DNA from 3 places in the Burkholderia sp. BCC1972 genome. Region 1 is predicted to be linked to each of the others. Evidence: riboswitches for the same ligand, from Rfam matches in the RefSeq annotation. Region 1 holds a riboswitch; each other region holds the start of a gene.
What was found. Region 1 has a riboswitch for cobalamin ahead of U5798_RS31530 (CbtB domain-containing protein). Riboswitches for the same ligand answer to the same signal wherever they lie in the genome.
Positions count from the first base shown of each region.

Region 2: it holds a riboswitch for cobalamin, as region 1 does, so the genes downstream of both, U5798_RS28815 (TonB-dependent receptor domain-containing protein) here and U5798_RS31530 (CbtB domain-containing protein) in region 1, are expected to answer to the same signal.
Region 3: it holds a riboswitch for cobalamin, as region 1 does, so the genes downstream of both, cobG (precorrin-3B synthase) here and U5798_RS31530 (CbtB domain-containing protein) in region 1, are expected to answer to the same signal.

Region 1 is NZ_CAJPGH010000031.1:156-7,647, reverse strand. Features, by position in the region: gene U5798_RS31540 (LysR family transcriptional regulator) at 1-908, shown strand, start outside; gene U5798_RS31535 (CbtA family protein) at 936-1,658, opposite strand; gene U5798_RS31530 (CbtB domain-containing protein) at 1,672-1,881, opposite strand; cobalamin riboswitch at 1,914-2,057, opposite strand; gene U5798_RS31525 (histidine phosphatase family protein) at 2,104-2,676, shown strand; gene U5798_RS31520 (inorganic phosphate transporter) at 2,851-4,443, shown strand; gene U5798_RS31515 (2OG-Fe(II) oxygenase) at 4,739-5,482, shown strand; gene U5798_RS31510 (DHA2 family efflux MFS transporter permease subunit) at 5,708-7,132, opposite strand.
Region 2 is NZ_CAJPGH010000025.1:108,122-115,613, forward strand. Features, by position in the region: gene U5798_RS28795 (threo-3-hydroxy-L-aspartate ammonia-lyase) at 43-1,017, shown strand; gene U5798_RS28800 (hypothetical protein) at 1,135-1,383, shown strand; gene U5798_RS28805 (SDR family NAD(P)-dependent oxidoreductase) at 1,428-2,252, opposite strand; gene U5798_RS28810 (hypothetical protein) at 2,258-2,470, opposite strand; cobalamin riboswitch at 2,781-2,974, shown strand; gene U5798_RS28815 (TonB-dependent receptor domain-containing protein) at 3,190-5,118, shown strand; gene U5798_RS28820 (LysE family translocator) at 5,151-5,783, opposite strand; gene U5798_RS28825 (Lrp/AsnC family transcriptional regulator) at 5,900-6,361, shown strand; gene U5798_RS28830 (collagen-like triple helix repeat-containing protein) at 6,480-7,492, opposite strand, start outside.
Region 3 is NZ_CAJPGH010000015.1:37,953-45,444, forward strand. Features, by position in the region: gene U5798_RS21350 (MarR family winged helix-turn-helix transcriptional regulator) at 1-116, opposite strand, end outside; gene U5798_RS21355 (DMT family transporter) at 234-1,154, shown strand; gene cobM (precorrin-4 C(11)-methyltransferase) at 1,155-1,883, opposite strand; gene U5798_RS21365 (cobalt-precorrin-6A reductase) at 1,927-2,658, opposite strand; gene U5798_RS21370 (cobalt-precorrin-5B (C(1))-methyltransferase) at 2,655-3,743, opposite strand; gene cbiE (precorrin-6y C5,15-methyltransferase (decarboxylating) subunit CbiE) at 3,743-5,023, opposite strand; cobalamin riboswitch at 5,226-5,417, shown strand; gene cobG (precorrin-3B synthase) at 5,524-6,888, shown strand; gene U5798_RS21385 (precorrin-8X methylmutase) at 6,881-7,492, shown strand, end outside.

The DNA of each region.
Region 1 (7,492 bases):
TGCTGGAACGATTCCATCTCGTCGTCATTCGTGAAGTCGAGCGCCAAGGCTCACTGACCGCGGCCGCCCATGCGCTGCACCTCACGCAATCGGCGCTCAGCCATACCGTCCGGAAAATCGAGCAGCAGCTCGGCACGCCGATCTGGGACCGCGAAGGCCGCGGCCTGCGGCTCACGCAGGGTGGGCAATATCTGCTGAAGCTGGCGAACCGGCTGCTACCGCAGTTCGAACTCGCCGAAGAGCGGATGAAGCAGTACGCGAAGGGCGAGCGCGGCACGCTGCGCATCGGGATGGAGTGCCACCCGTGCTACCAGTGGCTGCTGAAGGTCGTGTCGCCCTACCTGTCGCGCTGGCCCGACGTCGACGTGGACGTGAAGCAGCGCTTCCAGTTCGGCGGCATCGGCGCGCTGTTCGGCTATGACATCGACGTGCTCGTCACGCCCGATCCGCTGAACAAGCCGGGGCTGCGCTTCGATCCCGTGTTCGACTACGAGCAGGTCCTCGTGGTCGCCGACTCGCACCGGTTCGCGAACGCCGACTACGTGACCCCCGAGCAACTGACCGACGAGATCCTGATCACGTACCCGGTCGAGACCGACCGGCTCGACATCTACAACCAGTTCCTGACGCCGGCCGGCATCGTGCCGAAGCGGCACAAGTCGATCGAGACGACCGACATCATGTTGCAGATGGTGGCAAGCGAACGCGGCGTGGCCGCGCTGCCGAGATGGCTGGCCGACGAGTATGCAGACCGGATGGCGGTCGTGCCGGTCAAGCTCGGCAAGAAGGGGATCACGAAGCAGATCTTCCTCGGCATCCGCGAAGCAGACGCATCGATCGACTATCTGGCCGCGTTCGTCGCGCTGGCGCGCGAATCGACGGGGAGTGCGCCGCGCATGCTGCGCTAGGCGCGCCCCGCTCTGCTGCGCTGCGCGTCAGGCAGCGCGCAGGCCGATGCGCTCGCTGCGCTCGACCCAGGCGCCGAACAACAGGCCGATCGTCGTCCACATGATCACCTGCATGCCGATCGCCGCGACGCGGAACTTCCACAGCACGGCCGCCGGGAAATCGGCCGGCAACTCGCTGACCGACGGCAGCCCGACCTGCACGGCCGCGATGATCGCGACGAACACGAGCCCTGCGACGATCGACGCGTTCCACTGGCCGAGCTTCGCCAGCAAATGGCGGCGCACGCTGACCGAGAACACCATCGTCGCGACCGAGATCGCGATCATCAGGAAGAACAGGCCCGTGCGGTAGCCGATCGTGTCGGGATCGCCGACCGACGGCGGATTGGCCGGGTACTTGAGGTTCGGCACGATCACGAGCGCGATGAACGCCGCCAGCGCGAGCCACGCGGCCAGCGGCCGTGCGGGAAGGCGGCTGCCTCGCCCGTAGGCAAACGCGAAGACCAGCGAGAACAGCCCGCCGAATGCCGCGCCGTAGGTCACGACACCCGTCAGCAGCCCGAGGCCCGCCTGCGTGTGGCGGCTGACCAGTTCGGGCTCCGGTGCCTCGCCATTGGCGGCCGTGGTTTTTTCTTCGAAGGAGATCGCCTGATCGACTTGCGGTTCGCCGACGATTCTGGCGAAACCGAACGTGAGGAGGCCTGCGGCGATGCCTGCGAGCATCCCGCGCATGAGCAGCTTTCCGACCATCACGGCCTCCGCGTCAGTGGCAGGGAAAGCCGAGCAGATGGCGGCCGTCGTGGACGAACTCGTGGACGTACATGCCCGGCACGAGCGACGTCGCGCCCTGTTCCGCGCCGACGAAATAAAGCGCGAGCAACAGGATCAGGCCGACGAACACGGCCCACGGCAACAGTTCGCGGACGGGGATGGGTGCCGGCACGACCGCCGGCTTCAGCACTGCTTCACTCATGGATGCACCTCAGGGGATTCGCGCCCCGACAAATGTTGAATGGGTACGAAGGCAGGTCTGGCTTCCGGGATCATCGATTCCCCGGTTACAGTGGCGCGACCGCGCCGGAATTGCACCGGCTTCCGCGTTTCGTATCGGGCGAATTGTACGCGCGAACGTTCGCGTATTGAAGTGATCGCACGGTGGCGATTGCGTCCCGCTCCGGATTCCCCGAAAACCGCCATGACCCTGCATGCCTCGCTGCACCTGATCGCACACGCATCGACCCGGGCGATGCGCACCGGCACGTTTCCCGACGACGATCCGCTCGATGCTCGCGAGCTCGCCGACGCCGCTGAACTGCGCGACCGGTGGGCAGGCGTTAATGGCTCGCTCGTGCTGTGCAGCCCTGCCTGTTGCGCGCGGCAGACCGCCGAAGCACTCGGGCTACATGCCGAAGTTGACGACGCGCTGCGCGACATCGACTACGGCAACTGGCGTGGCCGGCGCTTGCACGACCTCGCACGCGACTTGCCGGACGAGCTGGATGCGTGGATCGGCGACCCGTCAGCGTCGCCGCACGGCGGCGAATCGTTCGACGCCGCCATGCGCCGCGTCGGCATCTGGTTGAACGCGCTGCAGCGTGACCGCGACATCGTCGCGGTCACGCATGCGACGATCGTTCGCGCGGCTGTCGCGCATGCGTTGCGGATGGATTCGAAGACAGCGACCCGCCTCGACATCGCGCCGCTGTCCTGCACGACGCTCGTCGCATCACCGCACGGGTGGACGTTGAGCACGGACGACAACGCGTAGCCCGTATTGCGCTCACTATGTGGACGACGATGCGGGCCGGTACCTCGCGTTGCACATGCATGCCTTCAATTTCCTTACGCATCGGCAAGGTACACCGTTCGTGGTCCCGACTGTCATCAAACTGACTGCTGGCCGCAGATAGGATCGGACGCGGTTCCCTTACGAGATGCCGTCATGAATCAACCTGCTTCGTCCGCACCGAACAATTCGGGCTCCGTCGAACGCACCAGGCAGGTCGGCTATGCCGTCTTCCTGCTGGTGCTCGCGCTCGGCGCGATCTATATCGCCACGCACCTGATCGACGATCTGTCGCCGGTCCGCGAAGGGAAGCTGTTCCCTTACCTGCTGCTCGGCGCCGCGCTGCTGATCGCGCTCGGCTTCGAATTCGTCAACGGCTTCCACGACACCGCGAACGCGGTCGCCACCGTGATCTATACGCACTCGCTGACGCCGAACGTCGCGGTGATCTGGTCCGGCATGTGGAACTTCCTCGGCGTGATGGTCTCGAGCGGCGCCGTCGCGTTCGGCATCCTGCAACTGCTGCCGGTCGAGCTGATCCTGCAGGTCGGCAGCGGCTCGGGCTTCGCGATGGTATTCGCGCTGCTGATCGCCGCGATCGTCTGGAACCTCGCGACCTGGTATTTCGGGTTGCCGTCGTCGAGCTCGCATACGCTGATCGGGTCGATCATCGGCGTCGGGCTGATGAACCAGCTGATGCACGGGCCGTCCGGCACGAGCGGCGTCGACTGGGGCCAGGCGCTCGGCGTCGGCAAGTCGCTGCTGTTCTCGCCGATCGTCGGCTTCCTGTGCGCGGCACTGCTGCTGCTCGTGCTGAAGACGCTTGTGCGGATTCCCGAGCTGTACAAGGAACCGCCGAAGGATCAGCCGCCGCCGTTCTGGATTCGCTGCCTGCTGATCCTGACCTGCACGGGCGTGTCGTTTGCGCACGGCTCGAACGACGGGCAGAAAGGGATGGGCCTCATCATGCTGATCCTGATCGGCACGGTGCCGACCGCGTATGCGTTGAACAAGGCCGTCACGCCGGCCGAATCGCAGACCTTCGTGGCCGTCGCGAACCAGGCGGCCGCGACGTTCGGCAAGTACACGAACGGCGTCGCGCCGTCCACGAACCCGCGCGCCGACGTCGAACACTACGTGCAGCGCCGTGAACTGACGCCTGCCGTGCTGCCGGCCGTGCAGCAGCTGTCGACATCGCTCGCGACGGCAGTCGGCGCGTCGGGGTCGATGGCCGCCGTGCCGCAGCGCGACGTCGACAACGTGCGCAACACGATGTATCTGGTGTCCGAAGCAATCCGCCTGATCGAGAAGTCGGGCCAGCCCGCGTTCGCCGCCGACGACAAGCTTGCGATCGACAACTATCGCAAGCAGCTCGACCACGCGACCAAATTCATTCCGACGTGGGTGAAGGTTGCCGTCGCGATCGCGCTGGGCCTCGGCACGATGGTCGGCTGGAAGCGGATCGTCGTGACCGTCGGCGAGAAAATCGGCAAGCAGCATCTGACCTACGGACAGGGCGCATCGGCCGAACTCGTCGCGATGCTGACGATCGGCGCCGCCGACGTGTACGGGCTGCCGGTGTCGACGACCCACGTGCTGTCGTCGGGTGTCGCGGGCACGATGGCGGCGAACGGGTCAGGGCTGCAATGGGGTACGGTGCGCAGCCTCGTGCTCGCGTGGGTGCTGACGCTGCCGGCGTCGATCGTGCTTGCCGGCGCGCTCTACTGGTTGTTCCGGTCGATGGCTTGATTCGCGTTGCGACGGGTGGCCGGTGTGCGCTGGCTGCCTGTCGTGGAAGATTCGCTTCTCCGCTTCTCCGCCTGCCCGCCTTTCCACCTTTCCGCACTGATACGTCGCAGCCTTCGATGTATCGTGCGCGCCGCATGCCCTCCTCCCCCTTCCGAATTGAAGCGCAAGATCTGGAGCGCATCTGCGCACGAACGTCGCTAGACTGGGGGCATCATTTTTTGTGGCTGCAACCGTGCACGCAACGCTTCCGAGCATTCCGCGCGGCGCCACATCGCTGACGAACCGAGGAACGCCCGTGAACATCGCCGATCTGCAACCTGCCATCGAATCGCCGGACATCGCGCAACGCGTCGACACCATCGACTGGCGGACCGTCGGTGCCGAGCTCGATCGTTATGGATGCGCGCATGTATCGGGCCTGATTTCGCCGGACGAATGCGATACGCTTGCGTCGCTCTATCCGCGGGATGCACTCTATCGTTCGCGCGTCGTGATGGCGCGGCACGGATTCGGCCGTGGCGAATACAAATACTTCGCGTACCCGCTGCCTGCGGCCATCGCCGAGCTGCGCGCGACGATCTATCCGCATCTCGCACCCATCGCGAATCGCTGGAACCAGGCACTCGGAATCGACGTCCGTTATCCGAACGACCACGCGACCTTCCTCGATCGCTGCCACGCGGCGGGACAAACGCGACCGACGCCGCTGATCCTGCAATACGGTCCCGACGACTACAACTGCCTCCATCAGGATCTCTACGGCGAACACGTGTTTCCGCTGCAGGTCGCGATCCTGCTGTCGGCGCCGGGCCGCGATTTCACGGGCGGGGAATTCGTGTTGACGGAACAGCGGCCACGCATGCAATCACGTACCGAAGTGGTGCCGTTGATGCAGGGCGACGCGGTGATCTTCGCCGTGCACGGCAGACCCGTGCAGGGAACGCGCGGCGTCTATCGCGTCAACCTGCGCCACGGCGTGAGCCGAATTCGCAGCGGCCATCGCCACACGGTCGGCATCATCTTTCATGACGCGCAGTGACAACAGTCGGGATGAGCTTGGTGTCGTCTCGGCATTCGTGGCTCGGATGATTTCAGGGTCGCGCCAGGCGCACCGCGCGGTCTGCTCACGCTACTGCAGCCGCGACGAATGAGCGATTGCGCTGACCGTCGGGCCATCACACCCGCACCGGATCGACGTTTCAGGTGAGCAGCGGAAAACAGCCTCGCTCACCTGTCGTGGTGCAGATTCGATTAGCCGTTCGGCCTACCCTCGCGCCATAGTCGCCCGCAGCCGATCGCCTGCATCGGAGGCCAGCCGTGCATAGCCCGGCAACGTCAGCAGCGCGAGCACACCTGCCGCGACGAATGCCCAGCGGAAATCGTCGAGCACGTAATGCATGCCGGCCGCATCGCCGCGCACCAACGACGCGAGCCGCAGCGACAACGCACCGAACGCGATCCCCATCCCGATCGTCATCTGCTGCGCGGCGCTCCACAGCGTGCTGGCCGCGCTCGTCTGATGCGCCGGGATATCCGCATAGGCGAGGGTCGCGAGCGTCGTGAACTGCATCGACCGCGTCAGTCCGTAGACGAATACGACGAGCAGCGTGATCGCCAGCGGCGTCGACGCGGTCAGCCAGCCGCACGCGATCGTGAAGAAGCCGACGATCGTCACGTCGACGAGTGCAACGCGCCGGAAGCCATATCGGTCGAGAATCCACGACGTTCCAGCTTTCATCCCCAGATTGCCGAGCGCGCTCGCGAGCAGCAGCAGGCCCGACTGGAACGGCGACAGCCCGAAGCCGATCTGGAACAGCAGCGGCAGCAGGTAGGGCACGGCGTTGATCGCCATTCGCGTGACCGAACCGGTGATCACGGTCACCGAGAACGTCGGCACCTTCAGCGTCGTGAAATCGAGCAGCGGATGTACGCAGCGTCGTGCATGCAGCCACGCGGCCGCACCGAACAGCACGCTCGCCCCCACCAGGACGCCCGCGCGCGTGAAATCGACATCCTGTTGCCCGGCCGCTTCGGTGCCGATCAGCAGGCAAGTCAGCGCACCACCGGCCAGCACGAATCCAACCCAGTCGAGCGGCCGTTGCTCGTCAGCCCGCGTGTTCCGGACGATCAGCCAGGTACAGACGAGCGCGGCAATACCGAACGGGACGTTCAGCAGGAAGATCCAGCGCCATGACGCGTAGGTCGTGATGAAGCCGCCGATCGGCGGCCCGACGACAGGCGCGACGATGCCCGGCCACGTGATCGTCGCGATCGCACGCATCAGCTTGGCCTTCTCGGTGCTCCGCACGACGATCATCCGTCCGACCGGCACCATCATCGCCCCACCGACGCCCTGCAGCAGCCGCGCAGCCGTGAACGTCACGACACCCTCGGACAGCCCGCACAGCACCGATGCCCCGGTGAACACGACGATCGCACTCGCGAATACCGTGCGCGATCCATAGCGATCCGCGATCCAGCCGCTGATCGGGATGAACACCGCCAACGCCAGCATATAGGCCGTCATGCCGAGGCTCAGCGCATTCGGACCGACACCGAACGAGCGCGCCATTTGCGGCAACGCAGTCGCGATCACGGTCGTGTCGAGGTACTCCATGAAGAACGTTGCGGCGACGAGATACGGCAAGAAGTCGGTCGTCCGACTACCTTGGGCAGGGCTGTCAGTCATGAACGATGCGGGAGAAGGAATGCAGAAGACACCGATCGCCGGCAGATGCAGGCAGATGCCGCGAATCGGGACGAATGCCGATATTACCCCGAAGGGCCTGCTCGCCGCTCTGCAGCACATATCGAGCAAACGGACTTTATGCGCATAGATTTTTATGGAGATTTCTGGCGCGTTCGCCGGAGGCACGCACGATCAGGTCGACCTGGTGCGTCGAAAATCAGGTGGATGGCGCGGTGAGTTTATTGGTATAAATCGGCATTTGTCGACTATCGTCGACGAACGTCGGTCATCATCATCCATCAAGGCATCGCCGCTGGATTCGTCGACATCGATCGGACACTGACTGAAGATGGAATGGCG
Region 2 (7,492 bases), on a different contig from region 1:
GCTTCTTCCCAGTTGACTGATCTTTCCGACTCACGACCCACCATGAACGCTCCGACTCTCCCCACGTACGACGACGTCGCCGCCGCCGCGGCCCGGCTCGAAGGCCATGCGCACCGCACGCCGGTGCTGACGTCGAGAACGGTCGACGAGGCACTCGGCGCGCAGGTGTTCTTCAAGTGCGAGAACCTGCAGCGCATGGGCGCATTCAAGTTCCGCGGCGCGTTCAACGCGCTGTCGCGTTTCAACGCCGAACAGCGCCGCCACGGCGTCGTCGCGTTCTCGTCCGGCAACCATGCACAGGCGATCGCGTTGTCGGCACGCATCCTCGGCATTCCGGCGACGATCGTGATGCCGCAGGACGCACCGGCCGCGAAGATGGCCGCGACACGCGGCTACGGCGGCAACGTCGTGACCTACGACCGCTACACCGAGGACCGCGAGCAGATCGGCCGCGATCTCGCGGAGCAGCACGGGCTCACGCTGATCCCGCCCTACGACCACGCGGACGTGATCGCCGGCCAGGGCACGGCGGCCAAGGAACTGTTCGACGAAGTCGGCCCGCTCGACGCGGTGTTCGCGCCGCTCGGCGGCGGCGGCCTGCTGTCGGGCACCGCGCTCGCCACGCGCGCGCTGTCGCCGCACGCGAAGCTGTACGGCGTCGAGCCCGAAGCCGGTAACGACGGCCAGCAATCGTTCCGGTCCGGCGCGATCGTCCGGATCGACACGCCGCGTACGATCGCCGACGGCGCGCAGACGCAGTACCTCGGCAACCTGACGTTCCCGATCATTCGCCGCGATGTCGACGACATCCTGACCGCGACCGACGCGGAACTGGTCGACTGCATGCGCTTCTTCGCCACGCGTATGAAGATTGTCGTCGAGCCGACCGGCTGCCTGTCGTTCGCCGCCGTGCGGCGGATGAAGGACGCGCTGCAGGGCAAGCGCGTCGGCGTCGTGATCAGCGGCGGCAACGTCGATCTCGAGAACTTCTGCGCGCTGGTATCGACGCCGGCCTGACGCGCGCGGCGTACATGAATATCCTGTAATCCGTGCGTCATTGCGCCTTCACGTCGCGTTAAGTTCCGCGCCCTAGACTGATTACGTTGTCCCGCAGTCAGTCGTGAAGGAGCCACCATGAACACGCACGCGATCGTCGCCGCCGCCCTGGCGGCCGCCTCCCTTTCGGCGTTCGCTCAACCGGGCGCGACGTCCTCCGGTTTCCCCGCCGCATCGCCGCACGACGCCGTCGCGCAGGCGATGCGCCGCTCGCCCGGCGCGCTGCCGCACGCCGGCTTCGTGCTCGCGAAGATCGATCAGAACAATTCGCCGCCCGATCGCGGCGGCGACCCGGGCGGCCGCTCGCACGCCGGCACGCACATGTAACGGCGCGCGCCGGGCACTGCTGCCGCGCCCGGTCCCGCCGGCATTCAGAACGACGGCAGCGACGGATCGCGCGCAGCAAGAATGTCGCCGGTACGCCGCTGCAGCGCGCCGTCGATCGTCTCCGGTTGCGGAATCAGCCAGTAGCGCCCTGCGCGGATGCCGTCGAACACCCGTTCGGCAAACGCGTCGGGCGTGAGCCCGTGTGCGTTCAGCATCGCGCGCATCGTGTCGACGAAACCGCGCACCTCGGGCCGGTCGTGCGCGGCGCCGAACGGATCGTTGAAGATGCCCGACTGCACGGGCCCCGGCGCGAGCAGCGATACGCCGACCGGCGCGCCGAGCATCTTCAGTTCTCCATATAGCGACTCGGTCAGTGCGACCACCGCGAACTTCGTCGCAGAATACGGCGACATCAGCGGGCTCGGCAGGAAGCCGCCGACCGATGCGGTGTTCACGACCCGCGCCGGCATATTGCGCTCGAGCATCCGCGGCACGAAGCTGCGGACTCCGTTCAGCACGCCGTGCACGTTGATCGCGAAGCTGCGCTCGAAGCGTTCCGGCGTGATTTCCCAGCTGAAGCCCGTCGCCATCACGCCCGCGTTGTTGAACAGCAGGTCGACGCCGCCGAAACGCCGCCACGCGGCTTCGGCCAGCGCGTCGACGGCTTCCGGCCGGCTGACGTCGGTCGGCACGCACAGCACGTCGGTATCGAGCGTCGCGGCGAACGCATCGAGCTTCGCCGGATCGAGATCGGCCAGCACGACGCGCATGCCGAGCGCGGCCGCATGGCGTGCCAGCCCGCTGCCGATGCCGCTGGCCGCGCCGGTGATCACGGCGGTGCCGCCGTCGAAGCGAATCGAATTCGTCATGTCAGTCAGAGTCCTGTGGGGTCGAGGAGAGAATGCGCGTATGCGGGAATCACCGGCGGCGGCAGCGGCGTGCGGCCGTCGAGCGAGCGCGCCGCGCGTGGCTGCGCGAGCGGGAAATGCAGGCTGTGCGTGACGAGGCCCGTGCGCTCGCGCGCCGGCAGGCTGCACAGCGCGAACGTGCACTTGCCGGCCAGGATCGGGGCTGGGGTGTCGGTCATGATGTCTCCAGTCGTTTCGATGCGTGTTGTTCGGCCCGCGATATCCGCAACATGCGGCACGAGCCTGGTTTTCGCCTCGCCCGTTTGAACGAGATCGAGTGCGCGGGCCGCCTGTTCGAGCGGAAAACTGGCGACGCGCGGCTTCGTCGGCGAGGCGGCGTTCCGGCGCGCGTTCGCGCGCGCCCCATTCATCAGACGATAAACACGGCATCGACGCATGACGGAAAGGATTCGGAAAGCGATGGCCGGGTAATGACGTTTTTTCGCATCCCCGCACGGCGCGGCAATTGACGCGCCCGAGCGCACGCCATTACCCTTGCGCGCTGATGGTTCCCAGGGATGGGATCAAAAGGGAACGCAGGAGGGGCAATGCCTCGAATCTGCGGCTGCCCCCGCAACTGTGAGCGGCGAATCCGTGCCTCTGCATGCCACTGGGAAACCGGGAAGGCCTGCACGGATGACGACCCGCGAGCCAGGAGACCTGCCATCGACCCGAGGTCCAGCAGCCGCACCGGGCGGGGTGTCCCGATGCGCCAGGCGCCGCCGTTGGCGGTCGCCCGTTGCATGGACGTCCCGACCTCAGGATCCGTCAGATGTCCTTCGTTCCCGAATCCGCTTCCGTGCCGGAAGCGTCGCACCGACACGCCGTCGCTGTGCGCAACCTGCCCGCCGTCCGCTCACGATCGCCGTACGCGCAACACGCTTTCTCCCGCTGTCTCATGAACATTCGCTACCTGCTCGCCACGTCCGCCGCCACCGCGCTGCTTGCTCCGATCGCCCATGCCGCCGGCGACACCGCGCTCCCCCAATCCGCCCAGCCAGCGGAAAGCGCCGACCTGCCGACGATCAGCGTGACCGACACGCGTCGCCTGCCCGAATCGTTCGACGGACGCTATGCGTCGACCCAGGTCCTCACGCGAACCGATCTCGACCGGCTGTCGCCGAGCGACCCGAGCATCACGCAGGCACTCGCGACGCTGCCCGGCGTGACCGTGTCGCAAACCGGCGGCCCCGGCTCGTCCGCATCGGTCAGCATCCGGGGCTCGTCGGCGAGCCAGGTCGCCGTGTTCATCGACGGCATCCGGATCGGCTCGCCGACCACCGGCATCGCGCCGTGGGCCGACCTGCCGACGGATGCGTTCGAACGGGTCGAGGTGATTTCGGGGCCGGCCGCCGCGTCGTTCGGCGCCAACGCGATGGGCGGTGTCGTGCAGCTGTTCACGCGCCGCTCGTCGAACCAGCCGAACCAGACCATCGTGTCGTTCGGCGGCGGGTCGAACAAGACCTTCGACACGCAGCTGCGCACGTCGGGTACGGTGCCGTCGACCGGCCCGCTCGCCGCGCTCGGCGGGCTCACCTACTCGCTCGGCCTGCACGCGTACAACACGGCCGGCATCGATTCGACGCGGCCCGTCCTGCCGTATCACGAGGACGGCCGCAATCCGTATCACGCGCAGGATCTCGATGCGCGCCTCGGCTACGCGCGCGACAACTGGTCGATCTCGACGTTCGCGCTCTATCACCGCTCCGACCTGTCCTTCGACAACAGCGGCTATGCGAACCGCGAGCTCGATCACCAGCTGACGACCGGGCTCGCGTTCCATCTCGACATCACGCCCGACACGCAGTTCGACCAGTCGTTCGGTTATGCGAACGATCGCCAGTTCCTCTATGCGAGCGATCCGGCCATCCCGACCGGCCAGATCGATTCGCAGCGCATCAGCACGTCGACGTCGCTGACCCATCAGGCGCGCGGATTCCACCTGTTCGGCCTGCCGCTGTCGGGCGAGAGCAAGCTCGCGTACGATTTCACGCGCGAACAGGCGTTCCTGCCGGTCGATGCACCCGGCGGCATTCCGACGCGCAACGACTCCGCGTTCTCGCTGCACCAGTCGGCCACGCTCGGCAGCGTGACGCTGTTCCTCGCGGGGCGTCGCGAGATCATCGCCGGACAAGGCGTGAACACCGGCAATGCCGCGCTGTCGTGGGCGATCACGCCGGTCTACACGGCTCGCGTGTCGTACGGCAATGCCTTCCGCCTGCCGAGTTTCAACGACCTGTACTACCCCGGCTACGGCAATCCGAACCTCAGCCCGGAACGCAGCACGTCGGTCGAGGCCGCGCTCGACGCGAACACGTCGTACGGCACGTTTTCCGCGGCGATCTACGACACGCGCGTCAGCAACCTGATCGCCTACAACCCGGCGACGTATTCGCCGATGAACATCGGCCGCGCGCATATCCGCGGAATCGACCTGTCGTACAAGGGGACGATCGGCCGCTACACGCCGGTGAGCGTCGCGATCGGCATACTGAATCCGCAGGACGAGACCCATGACAGCTGGCTGAACCGCCGGCCGCGCCAGACGGTCAGCCTGAACGTGGACCACACGTGGGACGAACTGCACCTGCACGCGCTCAGCACGGGGGCGGCGCTGAACTACGGCGGTACGACGTTCGACGATCCGGTCAACGCGACGTACCTGCCGTCGTACCTGACCGTGAACCTGCGCGCGTCGTACCGGATCAATTCGCACCTGACGGTGTCGGCCACGCTGTCGAACCTGTTCGACCGGCAATTCATGACCGCGTACGGCTACAACACGCTCGGGCGGACTGCGTTCGGGAAGGTCAGTTATACGTTCTGACGGGCCAGCGCCTTGGCGCCAGCGTTGGGGTACTAGACAAGGCCGCGCACGCCCGCGGCCAGCTGGATCACGCCGAATGCCGCGATGACGGCGGCCGACACGCGCGACAACCGGTGCATGAACGCGAACGACATCCTCGTGCGCAGCGCGGCCGTCGCGCCGCTCAGGCACAGCCACCAGGTTGCCGAACCGACGAACACGCCGGCGACCATCCATTCGACCGCCGGCTGCATCGCCCCTTCGTGTGAACCCGACAGCGGGCCGAGGGCCGCGAAAATCCCGACGAACGACAGGATCGTCATCGGGTTCGACAACGTCAGGCCGAACGTCGTCAGGAAGTCGCGCAGGATGGTCGTGCGCGGCAGGTCGCGCTGCGGCGCCGACGCGGCCGGCGGCTGGCGCGCGATGGACCACGCAAGCCACACGAGGAACGCGCCGCCGGCGATCTTGAGGGCGACGGTCAGCATCGGGAATGCGGTGACGATGCCCGCGATACCCAGCGCGCCGAGCAGGCCGTAGATCGCATCGGCGCACGCGGCACCGATGCCCGTCGCGAACCCTGCCTGAAAACCGCGGCTCAGGCTGCGCTGAATGCACAGCATGCCGATCGGGCCGACCGGCACCGCGATCGACAGCCCCATCACGACGGACTTGATGAACAGCATCGCCTGCTCCTTGCGACATGCAACGAATTGAACAGGCATCGTAGGGAAAATCCGGTCACCGCTGAATGCAGTTTTTAAGGAAAAATGGAGACTCCACCTTAAAAAATACCGCCGCGATGGATGATCTGGACTGGAAGGTACTGGCGCTGTTGCAGGCCAACGCCCGCATCAGCTATACGGAACTCGCGCGCCAGGTTCACCTGTCGGTGCCGGCGGTGACGGAGCGCGTGAAGCGCCTCGAGGCGTCCGGCGTCATCGAGGGCTATACGGCCCGGATCAATCCGGCCGCGGCCGGCTACCCGGTGAGCGCGCTGATCGGCATCACGGTGCCGCAGCCGGCCAAGGCCAAATTCCTCAAGCTGCTGGAAGCGATTCCCGAAGTCGTCGAGTGCCGACACGTGACGGGCGCGGATTCGTACGTGATGCGGTTCGTCGCGACCAGCATGACCCATCTCGAACAGTTGATCGAGCGTATCAACCTGTACGGCGAAACGCGCACGTCGATCGTGATGTCGACGCCCGTGCCGGTGCGCGGGCTGGCGCGACCGCCGTCGAAGCTCGACGGCAATCGCGGCTGACGCGCTGATCGCCGCTGTCGGCCCGGCCACGCCGCGAAAGTCGTGAGCGGCGGCGACCGGCCGATCTCAAGCCAGCGGCCGGCCATCCCCCTTTTCCAAGATGACCGACGCGCTCCGGCTACTTGCCGGCGACTCCGCCCGTCACACCGCCGAGCAGGCCACCCACCAGCGACGTGACGGGCGCGAGCGGATTGCCCGTGCCGCCCGACGCCGCACCGCCGCCCGTACCGGCCCCGGGGCCGTTTATCACCATTGCCGGCATGCCGCCGGCGACGCTGATCACCAGACCGGGAATCGGCGCGCCGCCGTTCGCGCCTTTCGGACTCACAAGGCCGCCCGCATTGGTCACCGTGTTGCCGACCGCTGACACGACCTGGCCGACGGCGCCGACGATCGGCTGCGACGACGCCGACGCCACCTTGCCGCCCGTCGAGGTGATCGCCGCGCCGACCTGTCCGAGCAGGCCGGCAACCGGCTGTCCGAGGCCCGTTGCCGTGCCGACCTGCTGCGTGAGCTGGCCGGTGGTGGTGACGAGCGGCGTGATCGCGGTGCTGATCGCCTGCGTCGCTTGTTGCACCGGGCCCGACGACAGCGTCGAACCGAGTGTCGCGCCGGCGCCCTGGAGACCGCCGGCCACCGTATCGAGCAGGCCGCCGATGGGCGCCGTGATCGGCGCCAGCGGTGCGAGCGGCCCGGTGCCGAGCGCCGTCGCGGTCTGGCTCAGGCCCGTGACCGGGCTGCTCGCCGAGCCGACGAGCGAGCCGAGGCCGGCAACGGTCGTGCCGACCGGATTCGATGCGATGCCGATCCGGCCGATCCCGTTGCTCACCGCATTGGCGGTATCGCGAATGATCGTGCCGGCGCCGTTGACCGTGTTGCCGAGTCCGGCCGTCACGTCCTTGCCGACGGGAGGCGTCACGCCGTCGATCGTCGTGCCCGCGGCCATGACGACGCCGCCGACGGAGCTGATGATGCCGTTCGTGCCCGGCGTGCCGCTGGTCCCGAAGCCGCTGGTGTTGCCGCTGCTCGAACCGCTGCTGCTCGAACCGCTGCTGCTCGTGCCGCTGCTGCTCGTGCCGCTGCTGCTTGTGCCGCTGCTACCGCTCGTGCCGCTGCTGCCGCTCGTGCCGC
Region 3 (7,492 bases), on a different contig from region 1:
AGCGCATCCGCGCTCGACCCGTGCAGCCCGGTTTCGCGGGCGATCGCGTCCTCTACCCGGTCGTTCAGCGCAAGCGCGAGCGCGCCCAGCAGATTGTTCAGCCGTTGCCTTTTCACGGATGTGCTCCTAGTATATGTGTGCGTCACGCATATAATTTAAATCATCGTTTCGACGATGTCAGCCGCACGTCCGCATTCTACGTGCCGATGCGATCTGCCCCGTGGAGTCCATGCATGAACGACAGCGCGCGCAAGACCGGATGCCTGATCATGGCGACGCTGTGCTGGGGCGTCGCGATTCCGTTCAGCAAGATGGCGCTGCCTGCACTGTCGCCCGCGTGGCTGATCGTGCTGCAGGTCGCCGCCAGCGTCGCGGTGCTCGCGTGTCTCGCCGCGGCACAACGTGTCAGCCTGGCCGGCCTTGGCTTTGCTCCGGCGCAGGTTGCCATCGTCGCGCTAATCGGCATGCTCGAACCGTGCGGGGCGTACTACCTCGGGTTCGTCGGCATGCAATCGACGTCCGCGCTGCATACGGCAGTGATCTTTGCGCTCGAGCCGCTCGGTATCCTCGCATTCAACATCGTGCTGTTCCGGTTCCGGATCGACCGGCGGTTGCTGGTCGCCGGTGTCGTCGCGTTGATGGGCGTGGTCGTCATCACGCTCGGCGATGCATCGGCGGACGGCCGTGCATCGCTGCGCGGCGACGCGTTCGTATTCGCCGGCGTGATGGTGGCCGCGCTGTACGTGTCGCTGTCGACGCAGGCCGTGACGATCCCTTCCGCGACGGCGATGCTGCTGATCCAGCAGGTTGGTTCGTTGGTGCTCGCGCTCGTACTGCTGGGCGTCGACGCGGACGGCAGCCATGGGCTGCACCGCCTGCCGCCATGGTCGGCCGTGTGGCCCGCGCTCGCGATCGGCGTGCTGCAGTTCACGCTCGCGTTCCTGTTCTATTTTCACGGCGCACGCGACAACCCGTCGTACTGGAGCGTGGTCGTGCTCAACCTGATTCCCGTCGTCGGTATCGCCGCTTCGATCCTGATCCTCGGCGAATCGGCATCGCCGGTCTATTTCGTCGGCGGCGCGATCACGATCGGCGCGGCGCTCTACACACACTTGCGCGAACGGCACGCCGCGCCCGGGCCGGCGCGCGCGTGATCAGCCGGCGCTCGCGTACAGCGTCGAATCCGCGAACCCTTCGGCGTCGAGCACGCGTCCGATCAGGATCAGCGCGGTGCGCTCGATCTGCGTGCCCTGCACCTTGCCGGCGATGTCCGCGAGCGTACCCGTCACGCGCTCCTCGTCCGGCCAGCTTGCGCGATAGATCACCGCGACCGGGCAGTCCGCGCCGTAATGCGGCAGCACCTCGTCGACGATGCGCGCGAGATGGCGCACGCCGAGATGGATCGCGAGCGTCGCGCGGTGCGCGGCGAGCGAGCCGAGTGTTTCGCCTTCCGGCATCGTCGTCTTGCCCGCGAAGCGCGTGAGGATCACCGTCTGCGCGACGCCGGGCAGCGTCAGCTCGACGCCGAGCGTCGCCGCGCACGCAGCCGTGGCCGTCACGCCCGGCACGATTTCGTAGGGAATCCCGAGTGCCTTCAGCCGGCGGATCTGCTCGCCGATCGCACCGTACAGCGACGGGTCGCCCGAATGCACGCGTGCGACGTCCTGCCCTTTCGCATGCGCGGCCGCGAGCAGCGCGACGATCGCGTCGAGGTCGAGCTCGGCCGTATTGACGACCTGCTCCGCGCGATGACCGTCGAGCACGGCCGCCGGCACCAGCGAGCCCGCATACAGGATCACCGGGCACGTGCGCACGAGGCGCTGGCCCTTCACCGTGATCAGCTCCGGGTCGCCGGGGCCCGCGCCGATGAAATACACCGTCATCGAAAATTCTCCGTCAATTCTTTGGATGATCCGCCGCGCCGCGTCATGCGCGCGCGGCCGGATCGAGTGCGTCGAGCAGTGCCGCGACCGAGTCGAACGCGCGGTCGGCATCGGGCAGCGGCGGCCGCCGCAGCATCACGACCGGCAGCCTGCGTTCGCGTGCGACATCGAGCTTGGCCTCGGTGGCCGCGCCGCCGCTGTTCTTGCTGACGACGACGTCGATGCCCGTCAGCGCGAACAGCGCACGCTCGCTGTCGAGCGTGAACGGCCCGCGCGTGGCGATGATCTGCGCCTGCGCGTTGCCGGGGTGCGCGTCGAGGCAGCGCACGAGCCAGAACTGGTGCGGCGGGATCGTGTCGAGGTGCGCGAGCGGTGCGCGGCCGAGCGTGAACAGCGGCCGCCTGAACGGCGCCAGCGCGGCTTCGATGCCGGCCCAGTCGGCGACCATCCGCCAGTCGTCGCCCGGTTGCGGCGTCCAGGGCGCGCGGCGCAGCGCCCAGAGCGGCACGCCCGCGTCGCGGGTCGCGGCAGCGGCGTTCGCGCTGATTTGCGCGGCATACGGATGCGTTGCGTCGATCACGAGGCCGATGCCGGCATCGCGCAGATAGGCGGCCAGCCCGGCGGCGCCGCCGAAGCCGCCGACGCGCACGTCGCAGCGCAGGTCGTCGGGCACCTTGCCGAGTCCGGCCAGGCTGTACACGTGATGCGGGCCGAGCGCGCGTGCAATCTTCAGCGCATCGCCGGTGCCGCCGAGCAGCAGGATGCGCGCGCTCATCGCGCTTCCCCGACGAAGCGGCCCTGGCGGTCGATCGCGAACATTTCGACGGCGACCGACGGCGGCACGATGTCGCGTGCGACGCGCAGCGCCTGCGCGCAGACGAGATCGCCGAGCGGCACGCCGTCGGCCCGTGCCAGCTTCAGCGCTTCCTGGCTCGTGTTCGCGGCGCGCATCGCGGCCTGCAGCGCATCGCTCGCGCCGGCTTCGGCCGCCCATTGCGCGAGCAGCGGCAGGTCGATGCTCGAATGGCGGCTGTGCAGGTCGAGGTGGCCGGCCGCGAGCTTGCTGAGCTTGCCGAAGCCGCCGCACATCGACAGCCGCGCGACCGGTGCGCGCCGCAGGTGCTTGAGTACCGCGCCCGCGAAATCGCCCATCTCGATCAGCGCCATGTCGGGCAGGTGGTAGTGCGCGCGCATCGCGTCCTCGCTTGCGTTGCCCGTGCACGCGGCGATATGCGCGATGCCGTTTGCGCGGGCGACATCGATACCCTGGTGGATCGACGCGATATAGGCCGAACACGAGAACGGCCGCACGATGCCGGTCGTGCCGAGGATCGACAGCCCGCCGACGATCCCCAGGCGCGGGTTCATCGTCTTCAGCGCGAGCGCCTCGCCGCCTTCGACGCCGATCGTCACGTCGAAGCCGCCTGCGTAGCCTTGTTCGGCCGCCAGCGCTTCCAGGTGCGTCGTCATCATCTGGCGCGGCACCGGATTGATCGCCGGTTCGCCGACCGGCAGCGTCAGCCCCGCGCGCGTGACCGTGCCGACGCCGGGCCCCGCGTGAAAACGCACGCCCGGCGCGGCTGCGAGCGCGACGCGCGCGACGATCAGCGCACCGTGCGTGACGTCCGGATCGTCGCCGGCGTCCTTGATCGTGCCGGCTTCGGCGCCGTCGGCCGTGGTCCGGCAGAACGCGAGCCGCATCATCACGCGCTGCCCTTTCGGCAGCACGATCTCGACCGCGTCGTCCGCGTGGCCCGCGAGCAGCAGCCGGGCCGCCGCGAGCGACGTCGCGGTCGCGCAGCTGCCGGTCGTATAGCCGAACCGTAGCGGCGCGGGCTGTTCGGGGGTTTCGTCGCGCATCACGCGTCCGTGGCGTTTGCCGGGTTCGCCGGGCTCAGTGACCCGGCCGCGTCGATCGCATCGGCCATCTCGGCCGCGTCGGGCTTGCGCACGTCGTACAGCGTGACGGGCAGCGGCTGGCGCCACGTGTCGAAGCGGCCGAGCGGTTCGGCATGCGCGAGCGACACGCGCGTGAGCGTGCCGCCGTGCGCGTCGCGCCACGCGGCGAGCGCCAGCTCGCCCTGCAGCGTGACCGCGTTCGCGACCAGCCGGCCGCCGGGTTTCAGCGACGCCCAGCACGCGTCGAGCACGCCGGGCGCCGTTGCTCCGCCGCCGATGAAGATCGCGTCGGGCGTGGCAAGCCCGGCAAGCGCATCGGGCGCACGACCCGCGACGAGCTGCAGGCCCGGCACGCCGAGCGCGTCGCGGTTGTGCTCGATGAAGCGCTGCCGTTCCGCATGCGCTTCGATCGCGATCGCCTGGCAGGACGGATGCGCGCGCATCCATTCGATGCCGATCGAGCCGCTGCCCGCGCCGACGTCCCACAGCAGCTCGCCGGGCGCGGGCGCGAGGCGGCCGAGCGTCATCGCGCGCAGGTCGCGCTTGGTGAGCTGGCCGTCGTGACGATAGGCGTCGTCGGGCAGGCCGGGCGTGAGTGCGCGACGCGGCGCGTCGGGGCCGGCCTGGCAGTCGAGCGCGATCAGGTTGAGCGCGGCCGTTTCGGCGACGGTCCAGTCCTGCGCGAGGCCGTCGAGACGCCGCTCGAGCGGGCCGCCCAGATGTTCGAACACGCTGAGGCGCGTCGGCCCGAAACCGCGCGCGGCGAGTTCGGCCGCGACGGCGGCCGGCGTGCGGCCGTCGGCGCTCAGCACGAACAGGCGCCGGCCCGGCAGCAGATGCCGCGCGAGCGTCGCGAGCGGACGGCCGACGAGCGAGACCGCGCCGACGTCCTGCAGCGTCCAGCCGAGGCGCGCGGCCGCGAGCGACAGCGACGATGGCGCGGGCAGCGCGCGCCATTCGTCGGGGGAAAGCTGGCGCGCGAGCGTCGCGCCGACGCCGAACAGCATCGGGTCGCCGCTCGCGAGCACGCACACGGGCGACGGGCGCCGCGCGAGCACGCCCGCCAGGTCGAACGGCGACGGCCACGCTTCGCGCGCGGCCGGCAGCCGCGCGGGCAGCATGTCGAGATGCCGCTTCGCGCCGACCACGAGCGTCGCGTCGAGCAGCGCGCGCCGTGCGCTGCGGCCGAGCCCCGCGTAACCGTCGTCGCCGATGCCCACTACCGTCAGCCACGCCGTCATGCACTCTTCCCCATCGTTCGATTCCATCGTGTCGCCGCCCGGCCGCGAAAGCGCCGGCGCCGCCGTCCGCATTGCAAAGAACGGCATGGTACCGTGTTCCCTCCCGCGTTTCATCTGCCGGCCCGCCGGCGCACGGCCGCTGCCCGTTTCGCCCGCCGCAAACGGCCATCCGGTCGCGAATCGCGGTCGAAATCGGGTATCCTACGGCCGTTCGTTCGCCGGTGCCCTTCGGGGCCGAAGAGGGAACACAGGGCGCGCCGCGCGCCGCTGTGGCTGCCCCCGCAACTGTAGACAGCGAGCCGATCTCCCCCTCATGCCACTGGTTTCACCGGGAAGGCCGGGAGCCGGCGCCGACCTGTCAGCCAGGAGACCTGCCGGCCAGAAAGTGCGTGCGTGCCAGTCGGCGTCGGGCGGGGTGTACCGATGCGTTGGCCGCGGCGCGACACTGTCCCGGTATCCCGTTGAGTTCCGCCCCCGATTCGATTCCTGCGTCGCCCGTCGTGCGCCCGTCGGCTTGCCCGGGGCTCGTGCGCGTGGTCGCGGCCGCCGACGGCGGGCTGTGCCGGATCAAGCTGCCGGGCGGCCGGCTCGATGCGCGCCAGGCGCGCGCGATTGCCGATGCAGCACGCCAATACGGCTCCGGCGCGATCGACGCGACCAATCGCGCGAATCTCCAGTTGCGCGGCATTCGCGACGGCGCCGCCGATGCGCTGACGCGCGCCCTGCTCGACGCGGGGCTCGGCCCGCGCGTCGATGCGACGGCAGGCTCGAGCGCCGATACGGCCGCGCTCGCCGCGAGCGACGACGTCCGCAACCTCCTGCTCAGCCCGCTCGCCGGGCACGATCCCGCCGCACTCGTCGACAGCCGCGCGCTCGCCATTCCGCTGCTCGACATGCTGGCCGGCGAGCCGCGCCGCGGCGAGCTGTCGCCGAAATTCTCGATCCTGCTCGATGGCGGCGAATCGGTCGCGGCGCTCGATCATCCGCACGACATCTGGCTCGCCGCGTGGCGCCGCGCGGACGGCGCGGTACGCATGGCGGCCGGGCTGGCCGGTTGCCCGCCCGTCGCGGAGGGCGACCGGCCCGCGTCGGTCGATGTGTCGCCCGATCAGGCCGTCGCGCTGGTCCGCGCGCTGCTGCTCGCGTTCCTCGATCTCGCGCCGGCCGATGTCACGCGGATGCGCGCCGTGCTCGCGACAGCCGGCGAACGTGCGTTGTTAGATCACGCGCAGCACGGCCTGCCCTTCCCGCTCACGGCCGATCCCGCGCTCGCCGGCTGGCGGCGCACGAGTGCCGACCCGAAGCTGCGTTTCGGCGTACGCCCGTCGCTTGATCCGGCCCGCTGCAACGTCGGCGCGCAATGCATACTCGGGCGGCTCGACGCGACGCAGCTGGAACAGCTTGCCGCGCTGGCCGAAGCCGGCGGCGACGGCACGCTGTCGATGACGCCGTGGCAAGGCGTGTTTCTCCATGGCGTGCCGAACGAACGCGCAGCGGCCACGCTCGACGCGCTCGCGTCGATCGGCCTCGTGTGCCGGCCGACGGACCCGCTCGCGACGCTCGTCGCCTGCGCCGGCAGCGCAGGCTGCGCGAAAGCGCGCGCCGACACGAAACGCGACGCGCTCGCACTCGCCGCGCGCATCGGCCAGCCGGTCGACGTGCACCTGACCGGGTGCGAACGCCACTGCGCGCTGCCGCATCCCGCGACGCACACGCTCGTTGCAGTAGCGCCCGCGCATTACGACCTTTACCGGCGCGACGCGGCCGAGGGCCTCGGCGCCCCGCTCGCGCGCCATCTGACGATTGACCAGGCCGCGGCCCGTTTGACGGGCGCGCGGCACAGCCAGGACACCACCGATGCTTGACTACATTCGCGACGGGCAGGAAATCTACCGCCAGTCGTTCGCGACGATCCGCGCCGAGGCCGACCTGTCGCAGGTTCCGCCCGACCTCGAGAAACTCGCGGTGCGCGTGATCCATGCGTGCGGGATGGTCGATGTCGTCTACGACCTGCGCTTCTCGGCCGGCGCGGGCACGGCGGGCCGTACGGCGCTCGCGGCCGGCGCGCCGATCCTGTGCGATGCGCGGATGGTCGCCGAAGGCATCACGCGCGCACGGCTGCCTGCGGCCAACCGCGTGATCTGCACGCTCGGCGAGCCCGAGGTGCCCGATCTCGCGCGCCATCTCGGCAACACGCGCTCGGCCGCCGCGCTCGAGCTGTGGCGCCCCCATCTCGCGGGCAGCGTCGTCGTGATCGGCAATGCGCCGACCGCGCTGTTCCACCTGCTCGACATGATCGATGCCGGCGCGCCGCGCCCCGCGCTGATCCTCGGTTTTCCGGTGGGCTTCATCGGTGCGGCCGAATCGAAGGCGATGCTCGATGCCGACAGCCGCGGCGTGCCGTACGTCGCGCTGCTCGGCCGGCGCGGCGGCAGCGCGATGGCCGCCGCCGCGGTCAATGCACTCGCG